Regions from separate parts of the Hydrogenophaga sp. SNF1 genome, predicted to be linked through region 2. Evidence: predicted binding sites of a transcription regulator. Region 2 holds the regulator's gene; the other holds the start of a gene.

Region 1 (4,516 bases), 940 kb from region 2:
CGATCAGCCGCTGCAGCGCCGGGTCGGTGAAGTAGCCGCGCCAGTCGAGCGCGGCGGCATCAGCACCAGTGGCCGCCAGCCCGGCACCGTACTGTGCGGGCAGCGGCGCGGCCGGGCGCTCGTAAGAAGGTGCCATCGAGGCACAACCGGCCAGCAGCAGAGCGCCGGCCAAAGGGAGGAGTCGGGATATCAGCATGCGTTCAACCGAGGATGTGGTAGCCGGCGTCCACGTAGAGCGTGCTGCCGGTGATGGCCTTGGCTCCATCGCCGGCCAGAAAAGTGCACAGTGCACCGATTTCGTCAATGTCCACCAGACGGCGCAGCGGTGCGCGCTGCACGGCCTCTTGCAACAGCGTATCGAAATCGGGGATGCCCGAGGCCGCGCGCGTGGCCAGCGGGCCGGGCGAGATGGCATTGACACGGATGCCCTTGGGGCCCAGTTCGGCTGCCAAGTAGCGCGTGCTGGCCTCCAGCGCGGCCTTCACCGGCCCCATGAGGCCGTAGCCCGGGATCACTTCCTCCGCGCCCACATAGCTCATGGTCATCAGGCTGCCTCCACGCGGCATCAGCGGCTCTGCCAGATGTGCCATGCGTGCGAATGAATGGCAGGAAATGTCCATGGCGCGCGCGAAGCCCTCGCGCGAGCTGTCGGCCACGCGGCCGTGCAGATCGCTCTTGGGGGCGAACGCGATGGAGTGCAACACGAAATCCAGCTGGCCCCAGCGCTGTGCGATGGCGTCGAACACGGCCTCCATCTGGCCGGGTTGCTCCACGTCCAGTGGCAGCGTGATAGCGGCCTGCAGTTTCTGCGCCAAGGGCTCGACATGCGGGCGGGCCTTGTCGTTGAACCAGGTGAGGGCAAGTTCGACGCCGGCATCGCGCAGGGCGCGTGCGCAGCCCCAGGCGATGCTCTGGTCGTTGGCGATGCCGACCACCAGGCCCTTCTTGCCTTGCAATGAGTTAGTCATTTACTTTTCCAGAACATAGCTGCCGGGTGCATCAGCGATCGCGGGATAGGCACTGCTGCCCAGGCGCGGCGGCTTGACTGGCTCGCCCGAGTGCGCGGCCAGCCATTGCTGCCAAGCCGGCCACCACGAGCCCTGCACGGTGGGTGCGGCGGCCAGCCAGTCGTCGGGCGCCAGATAGGTGCCACCGGCCTCGCGCGTCAGCCCCTGGTAATGGCGCTTGGACGTGGGCACCGGCGGGTTCACGATGCCGGCGTTGTGGCCGCCGCTGGTCAGCACGAAAGTGATCTCGGCCGGACTGAGAAAGTGCAGTTTGTGCACCGAGCGCCAGGGCGCGACATGGTCCGTGGCAGTGCCCACCATGAAAGTCGGCAGCGTCAGGCTGCCCAGCGACACGGGCCGGCCACCGACCGGGTAGCGGCCTTCGCTCAAGTCGTCGTTCAGGAACAGCCGGCGCAGGTACTGCGAATGCATGGTCGCCGGCATCCGCGTGGCGTCGGCGTTCCAGGCCATCAGGTCGTTGAAGCCGCTCCGCTCGCCGAGCAGATAGTCGTTCACCAGACGCGACCACAGCAGGTCGTAGGAGCGCAACATCTGGAACGCGCCGGCCATCTGGCTGGCCTTCAGATAGCCGGTCTTCGCCATCTGCGCTTCGAGCATACTGACCTGGCTCTCGTCGATGAACAGGGCCAGCTCGCCGGGCTCGCTGAAGTCGGTCTGCGCGGCAAAGTAGCTGGTGCTGGCCAGGCGCGTATCGCCGTCGCGGGCCATGGCGGCGGCCGCGATGGCCAACAGCGTGCCACCCAGGCAGTAGCCGGTGGCATGCACCTTGCGCTTGGGAACGATGGCGTTGACGGCATCCAGCGCGGCGTGGAAGCCGTCGCGCAGGTAGTCGTCCATGCCGAGATCGCGCTCTGCCTCGCCGGGGTTCTTCCAGGAAATGCAGAACACCGTGTGGCCCTGGTCCACGAGGTACTTCACCAGCGAGTTCTGCGGCGACAGATCGAGGATGTAGTACTTCATGATCCAGGCCGGCACCAGCAGCACCGGCTCGGGGTGCACGGTGGCGGTGGCGGGCGCGTACTGGATCAGCTCCATCACGCGGTTGCGCAGCACCACCTGGCCGGGCGTGACAGCGACATCGCGGCCGACCGTGAAGCCGGTCTCCTGCGCGGTGCCGGTGGCGGCCTGCCGCAAATCCTCGGCCAGGTGCTGCGCGCCGCGCACAAGATTGGCGCCGAGTTCCTCGGCCGTCCGGTGCAGCACCAGCGGGTTGGTGGGCAATTGGTTGCCGGGTGAAAAAACATCCAGATACTGGCGCGCCCAGAACGCCACCATGTTCTCGTGGTGCGGATCAACGCCCCGCACGCCATGGGTCGCAGCATCCCACCACTGCTGCGTCAGCAGGAAGGACTGCTGCCAGAGACAGAACGGCCACTTGCGCCACGCCGGATCGACGAAGCGGCGGTCTTGTGCCGGCGGCTCGACTAGCACCTGCTCTTGGTGCGGCGCGGCCTGCAGGCGCTCGCGCATGTACTGACCCAGCGCCTGGGCCTGCGTGGCGGCCAGCTGCGCCAGCGCAATCTGCTTGCCGGGCGAGGTGGCCAGGTGCACGGCCCAATCCTGCCAAGCCAACAACGCAGAGGCCGGCGAGAGTCCGCTGGAGGCCCGAGCCAGCTGGGCGTGGGCCTGCGTGTCGAGACGATCCGCCAGCGTCGCGCCTGGCAATGAGGATGTGGTTGCAGAGGTCATGGGTAGGATCTTGGGACTTTCCCGGAGGATGAATTTGACATATATCAATCGATCATCTTTTAAATACCGACTGGCCGGTCAGTAGTATATTGTTGCATGACCACGATGACAAGGCGAACAGTCGCCGGGGTAAGGCGTCGGCTTCTTCTTATCTAGCACACACCACCATGATCAGAAACGATATCTCGGCAGCATCGCCCGGCGTCAGCGAGCCATGCCCGCCGCGCCGGCGCCTGCCTGCAGTCACTCGCGTCACGCAGATCCTCGACGCAGCGCTGCATGTGTTCTCCGACAAGGGCTTCGCATCCGCACGCCTGGACGACATCGCCGCGGCCACGGGTCTGTCCAAAGGCGGCGTCTACACGCATTTCGCCAGCAAGGAGGAGATCTTCGGCGCACTGCTCAAGCGCCTAGTCCAGCCTGTGCCGGCCGCCCCCGAGCCTTTGGCGGACGACGAACCCGTGACCGTGGACCTCCTGGTGAGTCGCGTTGTGGAGCCGATGTACCAATCCTTCGGCGATGCCTCGGTGCTGCAGGCTGTGCGCTTGCTGCTGGCTGACGGCACGCGTGCGCCGCAGGCCTTCGACCAATGGCACCAGACCATGCTTGAGCCGCACATCGCCGATGTGGCGCGCCTGCTCCAGCGTGGCGTCCAGCAGGGCACGCTGCGCAGCAGTGCCATCACGCGTGAGCCGCGTCTGATCCTGTCGCCCGGCATACATGCCATGCTCGACTGCGTGGTCCGCGGCGCGGCGGCCCCTGATGCGATGAGCGCATGGGAGCGCCTTCACGTAGCGATGCTACGGGAGTTGCTGACGCCATAACGCGGCTTTGTCGCTCGGGGCTTGGGATATTCGCCTGGTGGAGTGCAGGCCTTTGGGCAGAAACCAGGCATTCAAAACTGATGCGTGAGTCGAAACAGGTGAGTCTGAGGTGTTGATGAAGTAAGGAGGACTGTGGCGAATCTGTTCCCTCTGTAGAGCCAGAACCTCTTTCCAATCATCGTAGGAGAGAGCGAGACGGAGTCCACATGAGGTGGGCGCCGGCCAAGAACGGGCAAACAGGAGGCCGCTTTGGAATTCAGACTACTGCGCTATTTCGTTGCGGTCGCGGAAGAACTGCATTTCGCACGAGCGGCCGAGCGCCTTGGCGTCGAGCAATCGCCCGTGTCGCGCGCAATGCGCAATCTCGAAGCCACTCTCGGCGTGCAGCTGTTCGACCGCAGCGCGAACCAGACACGGCTAACCTGGGCCGGCCAAGTGTTCCTCGGCGAGAGCCGGCGCGTGCTGGCCACCGTGGAGCAGGCGGTGAGTGCCGCAAAGGCGGCGGCGCAAGGCTATCAGGGTTATCTGCGCATCGCCATCTGCGACAGCTTGGCGCAGCCCCACATTGCCACCTTGCTGGCGCGCAGCCGCGAGGAAGAACCGGAACTGGAGATTCGCGTCTTCGAGCTGCCTTTCGCGCAGCAGCTCAAGGGCCTGCACAACGATCTGCTGGACATCGGCTTTGCGCTCTCGGATGCGGTGAATGATGGCCTCGTCGCCGTGCCTGTTTGGACCGATCCGCTATCAGTAATCGTGCCCGTGCGCCACCCCTTGCTTGTGCATGCGGAAGTGCCGCTGGAGGAAGCCTTGAAGTTTCCGCTGGTGCTGTGCCATCCCGACGCGGGATCGGGCTGCCACCATCAGATCCAGGCAGTGCTTCAAGGTGCGTCCAAGCCGCTCAAGCTGGTAGATCAGGTGACGAGCTTAGGCGTGATGCTGACTCTGGTCGGTGCCGGTTACGGCATCGGTTTCGCC
Region 2 (4,516 bases):
GCACCGAGCCCGCCGCCAGCGCCCCCACGCTGGCGTAGCCAGCGACGCGGCTGAGCTGGAACGCCAGCAGCGCGCGCGTGCCGCGCTCGCCGGCCGCGCGGCCGATGCCCGCGCAGGCCGCGCCGCACATGGCAATGCAGTGCGGCCCACCCACCAGGCCCATGAGCAGCGCCGTGATCAACAGGGAACCGGACATCGGCGCGCTCAGAGAATCCTTGAAAACCGCGCGCGGTCCTGGTCGGCCTGCAGGTGGCGGTCGAACACCATGGCGATCGCGCGCACCAGGTACCAGCCGGTTTCGGTCACTTGCACGCCCTGCTCGTCCAGGGTGACCAAGCCCTCGTCCACGAAGGGCTCGAGCGCGCGCAGCTCATTGGCGAAGTAACGGCGGCTGTCGATCAGGTGGCCCAGGTCGATGGCCTCGAACTGCAGTTCGCCCTGGCACATCAGGGACATGATCACCGCACGGCGCAGCACATCGTCGCGCGTGAGCGCCAGGCCGCGCACGATGGGCAGGCGGCCCTGGTCGAGCAGGTCCACGTACTCGTCCAGGGTCTTGGCGTTCTGGCTGTAGGTGGCGCCTACCCGGCCGATGGCCGACACACCGAGCGCGATGAGGTCGCAATCGGGCTGGGTGCTGTAGCCCTGGAAGTTGCGGTGCAGCCGGCCCTGGCGCTTGGCCACGGCCAGGGCGTCGTCGGGAAGGGCGAAGTGGTCCATGCCGACGTAAACGTAGCCCGCCGCGCGCAGGATGTCCAGCGACGCCGAGAGCATCGCCAGCTTGTCGGCCGCGCCCGGCAGCTCGGCCGCCACGATGCGCCGCTGCGGCTTGAAGCGCGCCGGCAGGTGCGCGTAGGCGTACAGCGCCACGCGGTCCGGCCGCAGGGCCTGCAGCTGCGCCAGCGTGCGCCGGAAGGACTCGGGCGTCTGCAGCGGCAGGCCGTAGATCAGGTCCACATTGACCGACTCGAAGCCGATCTGCCGCGCCGCGTCGACCAGCGCGAATACCTGCTCGGCCGGCTGCACGCGGTGCACGGCCTTCTGCACGGCGGGATCGAAGTCCTGGACACCGAAGCTCAGGCGGTTGAAACCCAGGCGGTGCAGCGCGCGCAGGCGCTCGGCGCTCACGGTGCGCGGGTCCACCTCGATGGAGTACTCGCCGCCCGGCGCGAGCGCGAAGTGGCGCCGCAGCATGGCCATCAGGTCTTCCAGCTCGGCATCGCTCAGGAAGGTGGGCGTGCCGCCGCCCAGGTGCAGCTGGGACACCGACTGGCCCGCGCCCAGGTGCTCGATCTGCAGGTCCAGTTCGCGCGAGAGGTGGCGCAGGTACTCGGCGCCGCGCGAATGGTGCTTTGTAATAACTTTGTTGCAAGCGCAGTAGTAACACACCGATTCGCAGAACGGGATGTGCACATACAGTGACAGGGGCAGTGCCATCGACCCGGCCCGCCGCTGTCCCAGCGCCAGGCGGTAGTCCTGCTCGGTGAAGGCCTCCACGAAGCGGTCGGCCGTGGGGTAAGAGGTATAGCGCGGCCCCGGAACGTCAAAGCGACGCAGCAGTTCATCGGGGATCACATGGCTCACGGCGGGTCCTTCTGGCATGGCCCCACTGTGCCGGCTGGCGTGTCCAGACGCCTTGATCCTGGTCAAGCGGCCCTGTGATCCCGGACCCAAAGGGGTATGCTCGCTCCCTGTCATGCACTCAGGAACGACGCACATGGACGCGCAACGCATCAAAGTGGCGTGCTCAAGCTGCAACCTTCGCGAACTCTGCCTGCCCATGGGCCTGAGCGCGGAGGAAATGGGCCAGCTCGACACACTGATTTCCTCCCGCAAGCGCGTCAAGCGCGGCGAAGCCCTGTTCTCCGTCGGCGATCGCTTCACCTCGCTCTACGCCGTGCGCTCGGGCTTCTTCAAGACCTGCGTGACCACCGCCGACGGGCGCGACCAGGTCACGGGTTTCCAGATGGCGGGCGAGATCATCGGCCTGGACGGCATCGTGAGCGACCACCACGCCTGCGACGCGGTGGCGCTGGAAGACGCCGAGGTCTGCGTCATGCCCTTCAACCAGGTCGAAGAACTGTCGCGCCAGTTCACCCCGCTGCAACACCACGTGCACCGCATCATGAGCCGCGAGATCGTGCGCGACCACAGCGTGATGCTGCTGCTGGGCAGCATGCGCGCCGAGGAGCGGCTGGCGGCCTTCCTGCTCAACCTGGTGCAGCGCCTGCAGGCGCGTGGCTTCTCGCCGTCCGAGTTCAACCTGCGCATGACGCGCGAGGAGATCGGCAGCTACCTGGGCATGAAGCTGGAGACGGTGAGCCGCACCTTCTCCAAGTTCGTCGACGACGGCATCATCGACGTCAAGCAGCGCTACGTGCACATCAAGGACACCGAGGCGCTGCGGCGCATCGTCAATCCGCAGACCTGCTCCTGAGCGCGTCCTGCGGTGGCAGGGCCAGCCACAGGCTCAGGCTGCAAGCGACCGCCGTCACCGCCCAGAACACGAAGAAGGCCACCGTGTAGACGGCGGGGCGCGACCAGTCGAGCGCGACGCCCTGCCAGTGCAATTCGCCCGGGTCCACCACCGCGAACACCAGCATCTCCAGCACGCCGGCCATCAGGAAGGACGGCCAGCCCACCCACATCCAGCGGCGGCCCATGTCAGTGGCCACCCTCGCGGACCACGGGCGAGGCCGCGTGGTTGCGCGCCTGGTGCGCGGGCTGAAGACCGATCAGGGCCTCGTCGCGCTGCGCGCCCTGCAGGCGGCGCGCCTGCTCCAGCGTGGCCTGGTAGGCGGCCTTGTCGAGCACCGGGTCGGCGCCCTCGATGGCAATGACGGCGGTGCCGATGGCCGCCACCACCACCACCAGCGGCCCGCCCACCACCAGCCACATGGGGCCCACGCGCCACCAGGGCTCGGGCGCGTCGGTGCTCATCGGATCGGGGTTCATGGGGTCTCCTGCGGAAGCGTTATCGGGGAACGAGAAAGGTGCTCTTCTCACGCACCCGCACCCGCTCGTCCTGGGCGGCGCGCACCTCGAACTGGATGGGGTGCGAGCCGCTCGCGGCCGCGCCGGGCGGCACCTGGACCCGCGCGGCGACGGCGCGCACCTCGGCGGGCGCCACCTCCACACGATCGCCGGACGCCAGGGCGATGCCCGGCAGGCCTTCCACGCGCAGCTCGTAGGTCTGCGCCACCTCGGTGGCGTTCATGATCTGCAGCCGGTAGACGTTCTCGACGCGGCCTTGTTCCACCTCGCGCGCCAGCGCGCCGCGGTCGCGGATCACGTCCACCTTGAGCGGCGTGCGCAGCCACAGGCTGCCCAGCACCGCCAGCGACACGGCCAGCAACACGCCGCTGTAGACCAGCACGCGCGGGCGCAGGGCGCGGCGCAGCATCTGCGCGCGGTTCCAGCCCTTGGCGACACCGTTCTGCGTGGCAAAGCGGATCAGGCCGCGCGGGTAGCCGACCTTGTCCATCACCTCATCGCACACGTCCACGCAGGCCGCGCAGCTGATGCACTCGTACTGCAGGCCTTTGCGGATGTCGATGCCGGTGGGGCAGACCTGCACGCACAGGGTGCAATCCACGCAACTGCCCAGGCCGAGGGCCTTGGGGTCGGCCTTGCGGCTGCGCGCGCCACGCGGCTCGCCGCGCCCCTCGTCGTAGGTGACGATCATCGTGTCGCGGTCGAACATGGCGCTCTGGAAGCGCGCGTAGGGGCACATGTACTTGCACACCTGCTCGCGCAGGAAGCCCGCGTTGCCGTAGGTGGCCAGGCCGTAGAACAGGATCCAGAAGGTTTGCCAGGGCCCGAGCGAGAGGCTGGCCACCAATCCCGCGAGCTCACGGATCGGCGTGAAGTAGCCAACGAAGGTGAAGCCCGTCCACAGCGCCAGCGCGCCCCACAGCCCGTGCTTGAGCGCGCGTTTGCCGAACTTGGCCGCGCTCATGGGCGCGGCGTCCAGGCGCAGCCGGGCGGAGCGATCGCCCTCGACCCGGCGCTCGATCCACATGAAGATTTCGGTGTACACCGTCTGCGGGCAGGTGAAGCCGCACCACAGGCGCCCGGCCACCGCCGTGAACAGGAACAGCGCCAGCGCCGAGATGACCAGCAGCCCGGTGAGGTAGATAAAGTCCTGCGGATACAGGATCAGGTCGAACAGGTAGAAGCGCCGCGCCTCCAGGTCGAACAGCACGGCCTGGCGGCCGTTCCAGGGCAGCCAGGCCAGGCCGTAGAACACCAGCTGCGTGGCCCACACGAAGAACCAGCGCCAGCGCGCGAACACGCCAGTGACCGAGCGCGGCTGAATCTTCTCCTGCGCGGCATAGAGCGAAACGACGATTTCCTCGTCGTCGCCGGGCGGCGCGGGCTGGATCGGAATGGTCTTCATGTCGTCTGGCGGGCCCGGCGCGCGGGCCGCCGCCGGGTCCTCAGGGTTTGGCGGGCCGGTTCGACAGGCCCCACACGTAGGCCGTCAGCACGCGAATCTGGTCGGCGTTGAGCAGCT

What was found. The regulator FNR, encoded in region 2, switches genes on or off when oxygen is low (the NO sensors DNR and NnrR bind a similar motif). The targets are predictions, from matches to a motif close to TTGATNNNNATCAA.
Region 1: SOM08_RS08545 (PHA/PHB synthase family protein) is a predicted target of FNR. The motif match lies at 2,752-2,765, and genes of this name have one in related genera.

What each region holds. Positions count from the first base shown of each region.
Region 1 covers NZ_CP139793.1:1,761,957-1,766,472, reverse strand. Annotated here, with positions in the region: gene SOM08_RS08555 (efflux transporter outer membrane subunit) at 1-196, opposite strand, end outside; gene fabI (enoyl-ACP reductase FabI) at 201-968, opposite strand; gene SOM08_RS08545 (PHA/PHB synthase family protein) at 969-2,717, opposite strand; gene SOM08_RS08540 (TetR/AcrR family transcriptional regulator) at 2,885-3,541, shown strand; gene SOM08_RS08535 (LysR family transcriptional regulator) at 3,791-4,516, shown strand, end outside.
Region 2 covers NZ_CP139793.1:2,702,638-2,707,153, reverse strand. Annotated here, with positions in the region: gene SOM08_RS12925 (sulfite exporter TauE/SafE family protein) at 1-196, opposite strand, end outside; gene hemN (oxygen-independent coproporphyrinogen III oxidase) at 205-1,602, opposite strand; gene fnr (fumarate/nitrate reduction transcriptional regulator Fnr) at 1,718-2,437, shown strand; gene SOM08_RS12910 (hypothetical protein) at 2,415-2,663, opposite strand; gene SOM08_RS12905 (nitrogen fixation protein FixH) at 2,665-2,955, opposite strand; gene ccoG (cytochrome c oxidase accessory protein CcoG) at 2,975-4,399, opposite strand; gene ccoP (cytochrome-c oxidase, cbb3-type subunit III) at 4,440-4,516, opposite strand, start outside.